DNA from 4 places in the Pseudomonas allii genome. Region 2 is predicted to be linked to each of the others. Evidence: predicted binding sites of a transcription regulator. Region 2 holds the regulator's gene; each other region holds the start of a gene.
The links. The regulator sigma-54, encoded in region 2, starts transcription at its own class of promoters, with help from an activator protein. The targets are predictions, from matches to a motif close to ANTGGCATNNANNTTGCTNT.
Positions count from the first base shown of each region.

Region 1: the regulator sigma-54 is predicted to act here: its motif matches at 1,935-1,954, upstream of glnA (type I glutamate--ammonia ligase).
Region 3: the regulator sigma-54 is predicted to act here: its motif matches at 2,398-2,417, upstream of ACZ445_RS21690 (flagellar hook-length control protein FliK).
Region 4: the regulator sigma-54 is predicted to act here: its motif matches at 1,999-2,018, upstream of flgB (flagellar basal body rod protein FlgB).

Region 1 is NZ_AP039450.1:360,222-364,736, reverse strand. It holds gene typA (translational GTPase TypA) at 1-126, opposite strand, end outside; gene thiI (tRNA uracil 4-sulfurtransferase ThiI) at 266-1,720, opposite strand; gene glnA (type I glutamate--ammonia ligase) at 2,055-3,461, shown strand; gene ACZ445_RS01660 (chorismate mutase) at 3,713-4,249, shown strand.
Region 2 is NZ_AP039450.1:998,837-1,003,351, forward strand. It holds gene ptsN (PTS IIA-like nitrogen regulatory protein PtsN) at 1-281, opposite strand, end outside; gene hpf (ribosome hibernation-promoting factor, HPF/YfiA family) at 292-597, opposite strand; gene ACZ445_RS04445 (RNA polymerase factor sigma-54) at 673-2,166, opposite strand; gene lptB (LPS export ABC transporter ATP-binding protein) at 2,351-3,076, opposite strand; gene lptA (lipopolysaccharide transport periplasmic protein LptA) at 3,076-3,609, opposite strand; gene lptC (LPS export ABC transporter periplasmic protein LptC) at 3,596-4,168, opposite strand; gene ACZ445_RS04465 (KdsC family phosphatase) at 4,177-4,515, opposite strand, start outside.
Region 3 is NZ_AP039450.1:4,759,005-4,763,519, reverse strand. It holds gene ACZ445_RS21700 (ATP-binding SpoIIE family protein phosphatase) at 1-1,249, shown strand, start outside; gene ACZ445_RS21695 (Hpt domain-containing protein) at 1,280-1,624, shown strand; gene ACZ445_RS21690 (flagellar hook-length control protein FliK) at 2,467-3,807, shown strand; gene fliL (flagellar basal body-associated protein FliL) at 4,017-4,515, shown strand, end outside.
Region 4 is NZ_AP039450.1:5,097,589-5,102,103, forward strand. It holds gene flgE (flagellar hook protein FlgE) at 1-326, opposite strand, end outside; gene flgD (flagellar hook assembly protein FlgD) at 358-1,083, opposite strand; gene flgC (flagellar basal body rod protein FlgC) at 1,100-1,543, opposite strand; gene flgB (flagellar basal body rod protein FlgB) at 1,547-1,954, opposite strand; gene cheR (protein-glutamate O-methyltransferase CheR) at 2,263-3,090, opposite strand; gene ACZ445_RS23255 (chemotaxis protein CheV) at 3,133-4,065, opposite strand; gene flgA (flagellar basal body P-ring formation chaperone FlgA) at 4,160-4,515, shown strand, end outside.

The DNA of each region.
Region 1 (4,515 bases), 640 kb from region 2:
CACGCGCTCGTCGTTGAGCTCGTTGCGCTCCAGGGTGCCGGATTGACGCAGGAGTTTGTCTACCAGGGTGGTTTTACCATGGTCAACGTGAGCAATGATGGCGATGTTACGTAGATTTTCGATCACTTGTGTATCTCGATCAGAGGATTCGGTGTGCTGACAGGTCGTGGCAGCGATTAACAGTAGAGTCAGGCCTTGCCGTTACAGCTTGACGGCAGAGTCGGGGGGCCGGTGACGCAGGCCACAGGCAAACAGCCCCGGGCTCTTAGCTCGGTCGATAAACGCGCACATTGGCATGCCCCTCACTGAGCAAATGGTGGGCATGCAGGCGACTCATCACGCCTTTGTCGCAATACAGCAGGTACTGACGGCTGTTATCCAGTTCCTTGAAACGCGCGTTCAATGCATAGAACGGCAACGTTTGTACGTCGATGCCGGCGATTTCCAGCGGCTCATCCTCAGCGGCATCCGGGTGACGGATGTCGATGACGATCTGGCCGGCCAGGGCTTCGCTGACTTCTTCGATCTTCACATCCTGGCCCAGTTCGTCGATCACGCGATCGATCGGGACCAGCTTGGCGTTCTCGAGCGCACGCTCCAGGATCGCCATGTCGAATTCTTTCTCTTCATGCTCCACGCGGTGACGCTTGGCGTGGGTCTTGGGGTTCACCGAAATGACCCCGCAGTACTCAGGCATGTGCTTGGCGAAGTCGGCGGTGCCGATTTCTTCTGCCAGGTCGATGATGTCCTGCTTGTGGCTGGCGATCAGTGGGCGCAGTACCAGCTTCTCGGTAACGCAATCGATGATCGACAGGTTCGGCAGCGTCTGGCTCGACACCTGGGAGATCGCTTCACCGGTGACCAGCGCGTCGATCTGCAACTGGTCGGCGATCCGCGAGGCAGCGCGCAACATCATACGCTTCAATACCACGCCCATATGACCGTTATCGACTTTGCCGAGAATTTCGCCCAGCACTTCCTCGAACGGTACGCTCACAAATAGCACGCGCTGGGAGCTGCCGTACTTCTTCCAGATAAAGTGCGCAACTTCCATCACGCCCAATTCGTGTGCACGCCCGCCCAGATTAAAGAAGCAGAAGTGGCTCATCAGGCCGCGACGCATGATCTGGTAGGCCGCCACTGTGGAATCGAAACCGCCGGACATCAGTACCAGGGTCTGTTCCAGGGCGCCCAGCGGGTAGCCGCCGATGCTGTTGTGCTGGCTGTGGATCACAAACAACCGTTGGTCGCGAATTTCCATGCGCACTTCAATTTGCGGTGCTTTCAGGGAAATTCCGGCAGCGCCGCACTCGCGACGCAGCTTGCTGCCGACGTATTTCTCGACATCCATGGAGCTGAAGCTGTGCTTGCCGGCACGCTTGCAGCGCACCGAAAAGATCTTGCCGGTAAGCGAGTCGCCGTAGTGCTGTTTGCACTTCTCGGTGATGTCGTCGAAGTCGCCCAGCGGGTACTCATCGACCTGCAGGAAATGCGCGATGCCCGGCATGCAACTCAGGCGCTCGGTCATGTCCTTCAAGGCTTTGGGCTCGGTGACACGGGTTTCCAGCTCGAGATTGTCCCACACGCCGTTCACCACCACAGCCGGGTCCAGATCGCGGAGCACGGCACGGATGTTCTTGGCCAACTGACGGATGAAACGCGTCCGTACCGGTCGGCTTTTGATGGTGATCTCGGGGAAGACTTTAACGATTAATTTCATGGAAACAGCGCGCGCCGGGCCTGCTGAAAAAGGGGGGCGCGGATTATAGCGGAAATCGCTCAAGGTTTAACCAGTTAATATGCATCGCAAGCGCGACGCACTAAAGAGGTGCATTTACGCGTCTTTGCGCTACATTGCGGTGCGCTATTTTTGGGCTTTTGTCGCAATGCACCTTTATAGGGGCGTTTTTGGAGCAGGAAACCCATGTTGGCGCACTGGCATGCAATTTGCTCTCTTGTGAGGCAGGTTGCCATGGCGGAGTATCCGCGCCGGCATCACCCACATTCTAAGGGCTAACTCCACTACCCCAGCCCGAAGCCACCCGGAGGACACTATGTCGAAGTCGGTTCAACTCATCAAAGATCATGACGTTAAATGGATTGATCTGCGCTTCACGGACACCAAAGGCACTCAGCACCACGTGACCATGCCGGCTCGCGACGCGCTGGATGATGCTTTCTTCGAAGAAGGCAAAATGTTCGACGGTTCCTCCATCGCCGGCTGGAAAGGCATCGAAGCCTCCGACATGATCCTGATGCCGGACGACAGCACTGCCGTACTTGACCCGTTCACTGAAGAGCCAACCCTGATCCTGGTCTGCGACGTGATCGAGCCTTCGACCATGCAAGGCTACGACCGCGACCCACGTGCGATCGCCAAGCGTGCCGAGGAATACCTGAAGTCCACCGGTATCGGTGACACCGTATTCGTAGGCCCAGAGCCAGAATTCTTCATCTTCGACCAGGTGAAGTTCAAGTCCGACATCTCCGGCTCCATGTTCAAGATCTACTCCGAACAAGGCTCCTGGATGTCCGACCAGGACGTGGAAGGCGGCAACCATGGCCACCGTCCAGGTATCAAAGGGGGCTACTTCCCGGTTCCGCCGTTCGACCACGACCACGAAATCCGTACCTCCATGTGCAACGCCATGGAAGACATGGGCCTGGTCATCGAAGTGCACCACCACGAAGTGGCCACTGCCGGTCAGAACGAAATCGGTGTGAAGTTCAACACCCTGGTTGCCAAGGCTGACGAAGTTCAGACCCTGAAGTACTGCGTACACAACACTGCCGTGGCTTACGGCCGTACCGCTACCTTCATGCCTAAGCCTCTGTACGGCGATAACGGTTCGGGTATGCACGTTCACCTGTCCATCGCCAAAGAAGGCAAGAACACCTTCGCTGGCGAAGGTTATGCTGGCCTGTCCGACACCGCCCTGTACTTCATCGGCGGTATCATCAAGCACGGTAAGGCCCTGAACGGCTTCACCAACCCGTCGACCAACTCCTACAAGCGTCTGGTCCCAGGTTTCGAAGCACCGGTAATGCTGGCCTACTCGGCGCGTAACCGTTCCGCTTCGATCCGTATTCCTTACGTGTCCAGCCCACGTGCTCGCCGTATCGAAGCGCGCTTCCCGGATCCGGCAGCCAACCCGTACCTGGCCTTCGCAGCCTTGGTAATGGCCGGCCTGGACGGTATCCAGAACAAGATCCACCCAGGCGATGCCGCCGACAAAAACTTGTACGACCTGCCGCCTGAAGAGGCCAAAGAGATCCCACAAGTGTGCGGCAGCCTGAAAGAAGCCCTGGAAGAGCTGGACAAGGGCCGTGCGTTCCTGACCAAAGGTGGCGTATTCAGCGACGATTTCATCGACGCTTACATCGAGCTGAAAAGCGCAGAAGAAATCAAGGTTCGCACCTTCGTACACCCACTGGAATATGAGCTGTACTACAGCTGCTGATCCGGTAGCGCGGCTTAACGCGGCGCGATGAAAAAGACCTCCTTCGGGAGGTCTTTTTTTGCCTGGTATTTGGCTGGCCGGCGGATTCTCGCGTAACTATGAGGTAGCCTCTGACTAACGCTGCTTTAGACCTGCAAACCCAATCAAAAAGGTGGGAGGGGGCTTGCCCCCGATTGCAGTGTGCCAGCCAGCCCATCTGGCACTGACATTCCACCATCGGGGGCAAGCCCCCTCCCACAAGGAGATCTTCATTGAAACATAGACTTGTGTTCGCCCTGTTGTTCGCAAGTGCAAGTGCCAGTGCCGCGCCGCCCACCCTGGAGCCGCTGCTCAACAGCATCGCCGAACGCCTGGAGATCGCCGACCAGGTCGCCCTGAGCAAATGGGACAGCAAAAAGCCGGTAGAAGATAAAAAGCGCGAACAAGAGGTGATCGCCAGCGTCGTCGCCCAGGCCCCAAGCTACAAGCTGGCCCCGGCCGCCGCCGAGCAGTTTTTTTCGGCGCAGATCGAGGCGAACAAGCTGGTGCAGTACACCCACCTGTCCGACTGGCAGTTCCAAGGCAAGGCGCCCGACGACCCGCGCCCGGATCTGGTCAAGCAAATCCGCCCACAGTTGGACGAACTGCAAAAACGCCTGCTGCAGCAATTGGCTGACTTCACCCCGCAGCGCACCGATCCGAAGTGCTCGCAGTGGGTGGCCGAGGCCGTGCATGAGCCGCTGAACGATCCGTTGCGCCAACTGGCAATGATCCGCGCCACCGCCGAACTGTGCATCTACAAAGGTTAAAGCCTGCAAACCCAATTAAAACTGTGGGAGCGGGCTTGCTCGCGAAGGCGGAGTGTCAGTCACCTGATGCATTAACTGAAACACCGCCTTCGCGAGCAAGCCCGCTCCCACAGTTGGACGGAGTGCATTCAGTTGCGCCTTCGTCGCCTTCCTGAACAACCTTCACAAATCCGCACTATATTGGTGCGACTGGCTGCACCCTTCCCACCTGTCCAGCCCATTTTGGTTCGAAACTTCCCGAGCAAGCTGGCAGAACGCCACAGTTT
Region 2 (4,515 bases):
TCGATGGCGTCGAAATCGATGGGGGCTTCCAAGTGCAGCAGGGCGCTGACAGGTGTTTCGCAGCCTTTGAGGCGGCAGTGAGGAATGGCGATGCCGTTGCCAAAACCGGTGGAACCGAGTTTTTCACGGGCAATCAGCGCATCGAAGACATCCTGCATCTCCAGATCCGGCACTTCGCGCGCGATCAGGTTGGCAATTTGTTCGAGGGCTTTCTTCTTGCTGCCACCCGGCACGTTCACGAGGGAACGGCCGGGGGTCAGGATGGTTTCAAGTCGGATCATGGGGGGAGAGTTAACGACCTGTACCTTGCATCAGGTGCAGATTCTTTTCCTTATGCTTTATGAGTTGGCGGTCCAGCTTGTCGTAGAGCGAGTCGATCGCCGCGTACATGTCTTCATGTTCCGCATTGGCGACGAGCTTGGCATTCGGTACGTGCAGGGTGGCCTCGATTTTCTGCTTGAGCTTATCGACCTCCATGATGACCTGCACGTTGGTGATCTTGTCAAAATGCCCCGCAAGCTTGTTCAACTTGCTTTCGGTGTACTCACGCAGGGGCTTGGTCACTTCCAGTTGGTGTCCACTGATGTTGACTTGCATACAGCTTCTCCTTCGTTGCCAGTGCATAAAGCGGCAGGCAAAGGCGCCTGCCACTGGAACGCTGTGGCCCGCCCGTCACATCAAACGCTTACGCTCGCTGGAAGGCGCGATCCCAAGGGACTCGCGGTACTTGGCGACGGTTCGACGGGCGACCTGAATGCCTTGTGCCTCCAGTAAACCAGCGATCTTACTGTCACTCAATGGCTTTTTCTGATTTTCCGCCGCAACCAGTTTTTTGATGATCGCGCGGATCGCCGTGGACGAGCATTCGCCGCCTTCGGAGGTGCTTACGTGGCTGGAGAAAAAGTATTTCAGTTCATAAATACCCCGTGGGGTATGCATGAATTTCTGCGTGGTCACGCGTGAAATAGTCGATTCATGCATGCCCACCGCTTCGGCGATGTCATGCAGTACCAGCGGTTTCATCGCCTCGTCGCCGTATTCCAGGAAGCCGCGCTGGTGCTCGACGATCTGGGTGGCGACTTTCATCAGGGTTTCGTTGCGGCTTTGCAGGCTCTTGATGAACCAGCGGGCTTCCTGCAACTGGTTGCGCATGAAGGTGTTATCGGCGCTGGTGTCGGCGCGGCGGACGAAACCGGCGTATTGTGGGTTGACCCGCAGGCGTGGCACCGACTCCTGGTTCAACTCCACCAGCCAACGCTCGTTATCCTTGCGCACGATCACGTCGGGGACGACGTATTCGGCTTCGCTGGACTCGATTTGCGAGCCGGGGCGCGGGTTAAGGCTCTGTACCAACTCGATGACCTGGCGCAGGTCGTCTTCCTTGAGCTTCATGCGGCGCATCAACTGGCTGTAGTCGCGGCTGCCCAGCAGGTCGATGTAGTCGGTGACCAGGCGCTGGGCCTCGGAGAGCCATGGGGTCTTGGCCGGCAACTGGCGCAGTTGCAGCAGCAGGCATTCGCTGAGGGTGCGCGCGCCGATACCGGCAGGCTCGAACTGCTGGATGCGGTGCAGGACGGCTTCGATCTCGTCCAGTTCGATATCCAGTTCGGGGTCGAAGGCTTCAAGAATTTCTTCAAGCGTCTCGTCTAGATAACCCTGATTGTTGATGCAGTCGATCAGGGTTACGGCGATCAGGCGATCGGTATCCGACATCGGTGCCAGGTTCAGTTGCCACAGCAGATGGCTCTGCAGGCTCTCGCCGGCGGAGGTGCGGGTGGTGAAATCCCACTCGTCATCGTCATTGCTGGGCAGGCTGCTGGCGCTGGTCTGGTAGACATCTTCCCAGGCGGTGTCGACCGGAAGCTCGTTGGGAATGCGTTCGTTCCATTCGCCTTCCTCAAGGTTATCCACCGTGGGGGCGGTTTCCTGGTAGGAGGGTTCCTGCACGTCGGAATTGGGTTTTTGCTCGATGTTATCGGCCAGCGGGTCTGCATTATCGAAGTCGTCGCCTTCTTCCTGGCGTTCGAGCATCGGATTGGACTCCAGGGCCTCCTGGATTTCCTGTTGCAGGTCCAGGGTCGACAATTGGAGCAGGCGGATGGCCTGTTGCAGCTGCGGTGTCATCGTCAGCTGCTGGCCCATTCTCAGGACTAGCGATGGTTTCATGGCAGGGGCTTAACACCTTATTCGCCGGCGCAATGCGCCATCCACGACAGGGCGCGTGAGCGCCAAACATAAGCAAATTATATGCCTGATGTCGGGTGCTTTGCCTAGAGCGCGGTAACAATAAAAATCCGGAGGTTTTCATTGACTCCCGCGCACCTTGGCGAACGCCGTGACACCACGGTGTTTACAGGCGGAACTCGTGACCCAGGTACACTTCCTTGACCAGTTCATTGGCCAGGATGGTAGCGGAATCACCTTCGGCAATCAGTTGGCCGTCATTGACGATATAGGCGGTTTCGCAGATATCGAGCGTCTCACGGACGTTGTGGTCGGTGATCAGCACGCCAATGCCCTTGGCCTTGAGGTGATGGATGATCTGCTTGATGTCGCCGACCGAGATCGGGTCGACGCCGGCAAACGGTTCGTCCAGCAGGATGAACTTGGGGGCAGTGGCCAGGGCGCGGGCGATTTCCACACGGCGACGCTCACCACCGGACAGACTCATGCCGAGGTTGTCGCGGATATGGTTGATATGGAACTCCTGCAACAGGCTTTCCAGCTCCTTGCGACGGCCGTCACGGTCGAGTTCCTTGCGGGTCTCGAGGATCGCCATGATGTTGTCCGACACCGACAGTTTGCGGAAGATCGACGCTTCCTGCGGGAGATAGCCGATACCGGCCCGTGCGCGGCCGTGCATTGGCTGGTGGCTCACGTCCAGGTCATCGATCAGGACACGGCCCTGATCCGCCTGGACCAGGCCGACGATCATGTAGAAGCAAGTGGTCTTGCCGGCGCCGTTGGGGCCGAGCAAGCCGACGATCTGGCCGCTGTCGATCGACAGGCTGACGTCGCGCACGACCTGACGGCTTTTATAGGCCTTGGCCAGATGCTGGGCTTTCAGGGTTGCCATTACTCGGCCTTCTTCTTCGGCTGGATAACCATGTCGATGCGTGGACGAGGCGCGGTGACCTTGTTGCCATTGGCACGACCGGCATTAGCGATCTGTTTCACGGTGTCATAGGTGATCTTCTCACCTTCCGTGGAGTTGCCATCGGGGCTGAGCACCTTGGCCTGGTCGATCAGTACAATGCGGTTCTGCTGGGCGTGGTACTGGATGGTCTTGCCGTAGCCCTTCATCGGGCCGGTGTCGGTCGCGGACTGCTTCTGTTCGAAGTAAGCCAGGTTGCCCACCGAGGTCACGACATCGATGTCGCCGGTTTTGGTGCGCGTTAGCGTCACGGTATTACCGGTGATTTTCATCGAGCCCTGCGTGATGATCACGCCGCCTGTGTAGGTTGCGACGCCTTGCTTGTCATCGAGCTGTGCATCGTCAGCCGAGATGTGGATCGGCTGCTGGCTATCGTTCGGCAGAGCCCAGGCGCTCACGCTTCCCAGTGCTGCGCCCAGGCCGAGCAAAATAGGGAGAGTTTTAACGAGCCTCATACTGTCCTCTTACGTTCGATAGCAGGTGTATCCTGCTTTCTTTCAAATACGCTTTCATTCCCTTGCCAGTCGATACACCGCCAGCGCCGTCGATTCTAACGTCTTGCTCGGTCTGCGCATATTGCTTCTGCGGGAATACAGTCATGCGACTGCTGGTAATCACGGTCTCACGGCTTTTATCGTCAGTGCGCGCAATGCGCACCGTGTCGATCAGTTCCACCTCGGTGCCGTCCGGGTTGACCTCGCCACGCTTGCTGGTGACGTGCCATGGGAACTCGGTACCGCGGTAAATGTTCATGTCCGGGTTGGTCAGCAGGGTGACCTCGGTGGCCTTCACATGCTCGACCTTGTCCGAGGTCATTTCGTATTGCACCTTGCCGTCAGGCAGGAACTGCACGCTCTTGGCATTGATGGCGTAATAGTCGATAGCGCCTTCGTCAACCTGCGCAGCAGGCTGGTCGAGAAAGCGCTCCGGGCTGATATTCCAGTAGCCCACCGCCAGGAACAGCGCGGCGATGACTCCGAATAACAGGAAGTTGCGAATCTTTTTGCTCAGCATAAAACGCTCTATAAGTAGGCGGCGTGTGCCGCTTCAAGGCTGCCCTGGGCACGCAGGATCAGCTCGCAGAACTCGCGGGCGGCACCTTCGCCACCGCGGGCGCTGGTGATGCCGTGGGCGTGTTCGCGAACAAACGCCGCCGCATTGGCGACGGCCATGCCCAGGCCTACTCGGCGAATCACCGGCAGGTCTGGCAAGTCATCACCCAAGTAGGCGACCTGCTCATAGCTTAGGTTGAGTTGGCCAAGAAGCTCGTCCAGAACCACCAGTTTATCCTCGCGGCCCTGATACAGGTGAGGAATCCCCAGGTTTTGTGCGCGACGTTCCACAACGGGCGTTTTTCGGCC
Region 3 (4,515 bases), 2.8 Mb from region 2:
GGCCAAGGCAGTGTTCGACAAGGTTGCCCATTCCGGCTGTATCAACGCCGCGCCGAATATCCGCTACCTGCAATCGCCCTATGCGTTGTTCAACGGTGATTTGCTGTTGGCCGCCTACACCCCGTCCGGCGATATGCATGTGCTGCTCGGCGACTTCACCGGGCATGGCCTGCCGGCGGCGGTGGGGGCCATGCCCCTGGCAGAAGTGTTCTACGGCATGACCGCCAAGGGCTACGGCCTGGCACAGACCCTGCGCGAGATGAACGCCAAGCTCAAGCGTATTCTGCCGGTGGACATGTTCTGCTGCGCCACCCTGTTGTGCCTGAGCACCCAGCGACGGGTGGTGGAGGTGTGGAACGGCGGCATGCCCGAAGGCTATGTGCATGAAATCGCCACGGGTAAACGCACGCCACTGGAATCGCGGCATTTGCCGTTAGGGGTGCTGTCGGCTGAGGTCTTTGATGATCGCACTGAAGTCTGGCCCATGGCCCTGGGTGATCGGGTGTTCCTGTTGTCCGATGGGGTGCTGGATACCGCAGATGCCAACGACCAACTGTTCGGCGCCGAACGTTTACAGCAGGTGTTTGCCGCCAATCGCGAGCCTGATCGTTTATTTGAAGATATAGAACAGGCACTGGCGGCGTTTCGCGGTGAAGTGCGCGATGACGTGAGCATGGTGGAAATCACCTTGCAGCCTGGCCAGCAACTGCGTGCCTCCGGGCCGTTGTATGCGGACAGCGGGCAGTCGTGTCCGTTGGATTGGTCGGTGAGTTTCGAATTCCGTGCCGAAACGTTGAAGCGTTACAACCCATTGCCCTACCTGCTGCAACTGCTGCTGGAGATCCACGGCCTGCGCGAGCAGAGCGGGGCGCTGTACAGCGTGATGGCGGAGCTGTATTCCAATGCGCTGGAGCATGGCGTGCTGGGCCTGGATTCACGCCTCAAGCATGACGCCCGGGGGTTTGCCGAGTATTACCGTCTGCGTAATGAGCGCCTGGCACAACTCAACAGCGGCTATATACGGGTGCATGTGCAGGTGGTACCGGCGGAGGCGGGTGGCAGGATGACCCTGCGCGTCGAGGACAGCGGCCCCGGTTTCGATGTGGAACAGGTGCTGGCTCGGCCGTTGGATATCGACCGTCTGTCTGGCCGGGGCTTGAGCCTGGTGCGCCAATTGAGCAGCGATGTACGCTGGTCGGACGGCGGGCGCAGTGTCTGCGTGGAGTTTTCCTGGGAGGCTCTGGCATAATCCGCCGATTCTTGATCAAGGAGCGAGCAAGTGGTTGATCTACATCTGGATCCGGAGGTGTTGTCGGGTTTGCAGGAAGTCATGGAAGGCGAGTATCCCAAGCTGCTTGATACCTTTCTCGATGACTCCCAGAAACGCGTCGAAGCGCTGCGCAAGGCCAGGGATGATGCGAAGGCGTTGGGGCGGATCGCGCATAGTTTCAAGGGGAGCAGTGGAAACCTGGGGGCGGTGCGGTTGGCGCAGTTGTGTCAACGGTTGGAGGTTGAGTCGGTTGAGTCCAATGCGGATCTTGGCTCGTTGGTGGATCAGATTGATCATGAGTTTGCGTTGGTGAGGCCGCTGTATGAGTCGGAGCGGCAGCGGTTTCAGGTTTGATTGAGTACATATCCGTTTTTTATGTAACGGCGGCTTATGGTTCCGCCCTTACGGCGGGTCACTTTTGGAAAGGCCCAAAAGTAACCAAAAGGCCTTCGCCCCAACACTCGGCACCTCGCCTAGGCTCGGTGTTCCCTCACTCCGGCTTGAATCCGTGGGCCGCCGCAATGGGCCATCCATGGCCCAGTGCGGCTAACCCGGCGTCCTGCCGGGTTGCCCACGGATTCAAGCCTGCGTTCGGCCAGCGTGTTTGACGGGGCGATCCCAGATCAAAAGCAAGAGCGCGGCGGCCTTAGAGCCGACCGGATTGTATGGCCGGTACTCGGTCAAAGTGTGGGAGGGGGCTTGCCCCCGATGGCAGTGGGTCAGTCACTGATGAGTTGGCTGACACACCGCCATCGGGGGCAAGCCCCCTCCCACAGTTTGATCTTCATGTATCAGTTGAAGGGTGGTTTGCTCTGGCTCTGGCTCTTGATCTGCTTTTGATTTTGATCTTAGGCGCCCCGTCAAACACGCTGGCCGGAATTCGGCTGGGATTTGGGGGGTAAATCGGCAGGGATGCCGGTTTAGCCGCCCCGCGCCATGGATGGCGCGTGGCGGCGGCCCCCCAAATCACTGTCGAATTACGGGCACACCGAGCCTAAGCGAGGTGCCGAGTGTTGGGGCAAGAGCCTTTTGGTTACTTTTGGGCTCTTTTCAAAAGTGACCCGCCGTAAGGGCGGAACCATAAGCCGCCGTTACCCAAATAATGGATATACACACAAAACCCAAAACCTGGCCCAACTCTTGCTCTACCTCCAGATACTGCATCCTCGACCCCCATGCAGTGGAGACCTTTACCTATGCCAGTCGCCCCCAATTCGCTCCTTCAGGCTGCCCCCGCGGCCAAGCCTCAAGCGCCCTCTGCCAACCCACCGGCAGCGGCTGCGGACCCACGGGACAAGGGCCCTGGCTTCGCTCAAGTGTTTGCCAGCCAGGCGTCCAAACCTTCGGTCAAAACCGACGACAGCTCGGCAAAACCCACCGCAGGCAAGTCGTCCGATGCCAGCGCCAAGCCTGCAGCGGGCAGCGACAAGCCTGCCGCCAGCACGCCAGCCGTTGCCGATAGCGGCAATACCTTGCCTGCCACGCCGCCGGCCAAAACCGACGACAGCGCCAGCAAGGATGACGACGCGTCAGCCGACCCGACCCTGGTGCAGCAACCTCCGGCTGACCCGGTGGTCGACCCGGCATTGATTGCCACCGTCACCCAGGTCGCCGTGCCGGTGCCGGTTGAAACACCCGCACCCGTTACCACCGCCAAGGATGACAAGGCCCAGCCAGTGGTTGCGGCGCCGGTCGCCACGACCGAGGAGGCCAAGCCGGCCTTCGATCCTGAAGCAGACCCCCTGGATGCCATGCCAGCCGTACGCCTGGCGATGGAGCAGGGCGGTCACGTATCGGCCAGCAGCCAGGCGCAGGTAAAAACCGCTCCGGCACCGACTCAGGATCAACCCACCGCCGCACAGAATTTCGCCGCCGGCCTGGCCAATATGGTCGACCAGCAAGCCACCAAGGACAGCACCGACCAGGGCGGCGACAAGGCCTTCAGCGGGTTGATCGAAGACGGTCTCAAAGACCTGAAGAACGCCAGCAGCGACACCCGTGTCGATGACTTCGCCAACCGCCTCGCCGCGTTGACCCAGGCGGCCACGCCGAAAACCGCCAACGCCTTGCCACCGGTGACCAATGCGCCATTGGCCATGCACCAGAGTGGCTGGACCGACGAAATCGTCAACCGGGTGATGTACCTGTCCAGCGCCAACCTGAAGTCGGCGGAGATCCAGTTGCAACCCGCTGAGCTCGGTCGCCTGGATATCAAGGTCAACATGACCGCCGACCAACAGGCCCAGGTCAACTTCATGAGCGCCCACCCGGTGGTACGTGAAGCGCTGGAAAGCCAGTCCGGCCGCTTGCGGGAGATGTTTGCCCAGCAGGGCATGGGCCAGGTGGACGTCAACGTGTCGGACCAGTCCCGTGGCCAGGAACAGCAGCAACAACAGGCCCAGACCCGCGGCGTGGGCGGTAGCGGCGGGCGCGGTGGCGATAACGGCGACAGCGGCAACTCCATTGATGTGGCTGAAGCCGTGACGCCGGTAACATCTACCGTGATCGGCTCCAGTGCCGTCGACTACTACGCCTGATCCGGACGAAATGTGGGAGGGGGCTTGCCCCCGATGAGGGGGTGTCAGCTGAAACATGGGTGACTGATACACCGCTATCGGGGGCGAGCCCCCTCCCACATTTGATTTTTGGTGTCCTCTCTTCCCAAATGACCAGACAACTCTGGCATAACACTTGCTCTTGCCTTTCCGTAGATCTATGAATTCCCGAATAGTGACGGATTATTGGCATGGCGAAGAGCGACGACGCAGCAAAAGCACCCGCAGGCAAAGGCAAGCTCAAGCTTATCCTGTTGATAGTCCTGGGCTTGCTCCTGGCTATCGGCGCCTCGGTGGGTGGCACCTGGTACATCATGCACAGCAGTGCCAGCAAGCCGGCACCCGCCGCCGAAACCGCCACTAACGTCAAGCAACCGGCAATCTTCGAGCCGATGCTTCCGGCCTTTGTCGCCAACTTCAATCAGAACGGTCGTCAACGCTACCTGCAGGTGAGCATCACCTTGCTGGCGCGTAACGCTGCGGACCTGGACGCCCTCAAGGTGCACATGCCCGTGATCCGCAACAACCTCGTCATGCTGTTCTCCAGCCAGAGCTTCGACACACTCGCCACCCCGGTGGGCCAGGAAATGCTGCGCCAGAAGGTCACGGCCAGCGTGCAGGAAGTGGCCCAGAAGGAGCTCGGCAAAGTCGTGGTCGAGCAGGCGCTCTTCACTAACTTCGTATTGCAGT
Region 4 (4,515 bases), 2.5 Mb from region 2:
GCACGGAAGGCACCGCTGCGGGTGTATTCCAGCGAACCGTCGCTGCCCTTTTGCACGAAGAAGCCGCCACCCTGGATCGCCATGTCCAGGATACCGCCGCTGCCGTTGACGTCACCTTGGGTGAACTGCTGCGACACGGCCGCCAGGTTCACACCGTTGCCGATGCTGTTCTGGCCAGTGCCCAGCTTGGACGCCGCGTAGATGTCGGCGAATTCCGCACGGGACGACTTGAAGCCAGTGGTCGCGACGTTGGCGATGTTGTTGCCGGTCACGTCCAGTTGTTTGTTGGCCGCATAGAGGCCGCTAAGGCCGATGTTAAAAGACATGTTTCTCTCCCTCTGCCGTATTTAGCCGGCTCTATGTACCGATAGTCTGAATTTGCGACAGCTTGACGCTGCCCATGCCGCCAGCCAGGTTCAGCAGCATTTCGCCGCCGGTCTTGCTCAGGGTCACGCTCGTTACCGTCGCTGGCAGCGAAGTGGCCAGGGCAACCGAGTCACCCTTGTCGTTCTTGGTGGTGGCGTTGAAGGTGTAGGTGCCCGCTGGAGCGACCTCGCCCTTGTCGTTCTTGCCATCCCAGATGAAGTTCTGGGTGCCCGCGCTCTGGGCCCCCATGTCGATGGTGCGCACCACGTTGCCGTCTTTGTCGGTGATCTTGACGGAGACGTTGCCCACCGCCGAGGTCACCGCCACAGAACCGGTCATGCTCTTGCTCGTATCAACCATGGCCTTGTCGGTCTGGATGATGATCGAGCGTCCGACCAGCGACGACGCCTGCAATGCCTGGGACGAGCTGAAGTTGGTGGAGATCGCATTCACCGAGTCGTTCAGGGTGTTGATGCCTTCCAGGCTGCTGAACTGCGCCAGTTGCGCCACGAACGCGCCGTTGTCTTGCGGCGACAGCGGGTTCTGGTTTTTCAGCTGAGTCACCAGCAGTTGCAGGAACGCATCCTTGCCCAACGCCTGCTTGCCCGTCGCCTTGTTGGCGGCGTCGCTGACGCTGCTGTTGTCCTGGGCGTTCTTGACCTTGGAGTTGAACAGGTCCTGGACCGGCGTATTGTTTGACGTATCAACGATGGCCATTGTTTGGCGCCCCTTATCACTGACCCAGGGTCAGGACCTTCTGCATCATGGTTTTGGCGGTGTTCATCATTTCCGCGTTGGTCTGGAACGAGCGGCTGGCGGAAATCATGTCAGCCATTTCCTCGACCACGTTGACGTTGGGGTAATAGACATAACCCTTTTCGTTCGCGGCGGGATGGTTGGGTTCGTAGCGGGCTTCGAGGTTGCTTTGATCCTCGACCACACCCAGCACCTGCACGCCGGAGCCGGCGGCACCCTGGTCCTGGAACAGTGAATCGCTGCCGCCGTTCTGGCCAGCCTGGAACATGGTGGCGAACACCGGGTGGCGGGCGCGGTAGGTCTGGTCAATGCTCGAAGACACGGTCTCGGCGTTGGCGATGTTACTGGCGACGGTGTTCAAGCGCGTGGTCTGCGCGCTCATGCCACTGCCGGCAATATTGAAAACACTGGACAGGGACATGGCTTACTCTCCACGCAGGGCTGACATCAGCCCTTTGAATTTGCTGTTGAGCAGGGTAAAGCTGGCCTGGAAGTTCACCGAGTTCTCGGCGTAGGCCGATTGCTCCAGTTGGGCGTCGACGGTGTTCTGGTCGATCGACGGTTGCATCGGCGTGCGATACAGCAACGACTCGTCACCATTGCTCAGGCCTTGCGCTTCGATATGACGGCTATTGGTCATGTTCAAGGCGAAGGTGCCGTTCTTGGTCTTGTCCTGCTGTGCGGCGAGCACGGCGGAGAAATCCAGGTCCCGAGCCTTGTAGTTCGGGGTGTCGGCGTTGGCAATGTTGTTGGCCAGGACTTCGGCACGCTGGGCGCGGAAGCCCAGGGCTTGTTCGTGGATACCGAGCGCTTTATCGAAGCTGATGCTCATGGCGGAAACCTTCAAGGGCTGACCTGCTTTTCGTTAACAGGGTTATAGCAAGGTGCATGCCAATCTTGCGCAGGCCCGTATATCAAGGGTTTCGGAGGGGGTTGCCGGCGGCAATGCCAGAAAAGCGGCAAGCGGTTTCCGCGTGGCGCCAGTAAAGCGGCAATGAGGGTTGCCGCTTTACTGCGGTTTGCCGCAAAACAAATGTGGGAGGGGGCTTGTTCCCGATGGCAGTGGTTCAGTTGATACATCGATCACTGACACACCGTCATCGGGAACAAGCCCCCTCCCACATTTTTTACCGCGCAGCTTTATTTAGCCTGGTAGATGATCCCCGGGCTGCACTGCACCATCTGGAAATGGTCCGGCAGACCGTTCAGCGCCTCAGAAGCACCAAGGAACAGATAACCACCGCGCTTGAGCGTGCCGTGGATGCGCAACAGGATGTCTTTCTTCACTTCGGCCGAGAAGTAGATCAGCACGTTGCGGCAGAACACCATGTCGAACTTGCCCAGGCTGGCATAGCTGTCGAGCAGGTTGAAGGAGCGGAATTCCACACGGTTCTTGATCGGCGCCTTGACCGCCCAGCGTCCAGCCCCTTTCGGGTCGAAGTAACGCTGCAGGCGCTCCTGGGACAAACCACGCCCCAAGGCCAGGCTGTCGTACTCACCGGTCTTGCAGTTGGTGAGCATGGTGCCGGACAGGTCGGTGGCCACGATTTGCGCCCCCGCCTTCAACTGGCCCATGTTGGTCCGCTCGAACTCATCGATGGACATCGAAATCGAGTACGGTTCCTGCCCCGAGGAACAGGCGGCCGACCAGATGCGCAGGCGCTGGCCGGGGCTGGCCTTGATGGCTTCCGGCAGCACTTTGCTCTTGAGCACTTCAAACGGGTAGGTATCGCGGAACCACAGGGTTTCGTTGGTGGTCATGGCATCGACCACCATTTCCTTGAGCCCGCTGCGCGGCTGGCCCTGGATGCGCTGCACCAACTCACCCAACGACTTGATGCCCTGCTGCTCCATCAGTTTGTTGAGACGGCTGGATACCAGGTACTGCTTGTTTTCACCGAGCAATATGCCACAGGCTTTTTCCAGGAAGACCCGGAACTGTTCAAAATCCAAATTACCTGTAGACACTGATACCGCCTCTAAAATCGTATGACCGCCAAGGGAAACACCTTAGCTGTGATCTGCTGCCTTGATCCGGTCGACAACCCGGGATGCCAGGTCATCAGGACGGAATTTGGCCAAGAAGTCATCGGCACCGACCTTCTTGACCATCGCCTGGTTGAATACACCCGACAACGAAGTATGCAGGATGATATGCAATTTTTGCATGCGTGGATCGTTGCGGATCTCGGCCGTGAGGGTATAGCCGTCCATTTCCGGCATCTCGATGTCGGAAATCATCATCAAGAATTCTTCTTCCGGCTTCTTGCCTTCATCCACCAGCTTGCGCAGGTAGTCCAGCGCCTGGCGCCCGTCATTGAGTGCCACTACTTCAACGCCGACGGTTTGCAGGCAACGGGTCACCTGCTTGCGCGCCACGGACGAGTCGTCCACCGTGAGCACGCGCAGTGAGACTGCCTTGTGCGCGGTTTCGGCGTCCACCACACCCACCGAGATCGATTCGGAGGTAGGCGCCACTTCGGCGAGGATTTTCTCGACGTCGATGATTTCCACCAACTGGTTGTCGACCCGCGTCACCGCCGTAAGGTAGTGGTCACGACCGGTGCCCTTGGGCGGCGGATGGATCTCCTCCCAGTTCATGTTGACGATGCGCTCCACCGAGCGCACCAGGAAACCCTGGGTCTTGGTGTTGTACTCGGTAATGATCACGAACGGGCTTTCGCGGTCCTGCAAACCGGCGGAACCGGTGGCCAGGGCCAGATCAAGAATCGGGATCGTCGCGCCACGGATGTTGGCAACGCCACACACCACCGGGCTGGACTTGGGCATGATCGTCAGCTTGGGGCATTGCAGCACTTCCCGCACCTTGAACACGTTGATGCCATACAGCTGCTTGCCATCCAGGCGAAAAAGCAACAACTCCAGGCGATTCTGCCCCACCAGCTGTGTGCGCTGGTTTACTGAATCCATTACTCCTGCCATGCCTTGACTCCCACGCTAAAACCTTCGGCCATACCTATAAGGGCAGTGACGCGCACCCAACACTAAACGGCACGAGCTTTGCTATTTATTGGTCATGGATATTAAAACGACAGTTTCCCGACGCCTCCACCTGACACGGTATTGCAGACTGCTCTGCGCGCCGCTGGCACTGCTTGCCTTGGGCCTGGGCGCCACGGCCCGCGCAGATAACGTCACCTTGCCTGATCTACTTATCGGCGTCACCCAGGGCTTTCTTGAGTTCACTGTAGAAGATTATCTGGCGACCACCCAGACGCCGGGGCGTTACGAAATCCAGGTCAACCAGTTGGACCCGCGCCTGCGCATGCCCATGTGCGACAAGGAATTGACAGCCACCCTGGAAAGCCCCGCCCAACCCATCGGTCGCGTAACGGTGAAGGTGCGCTGCGACGGCGCCTCGCCCTGGACGGT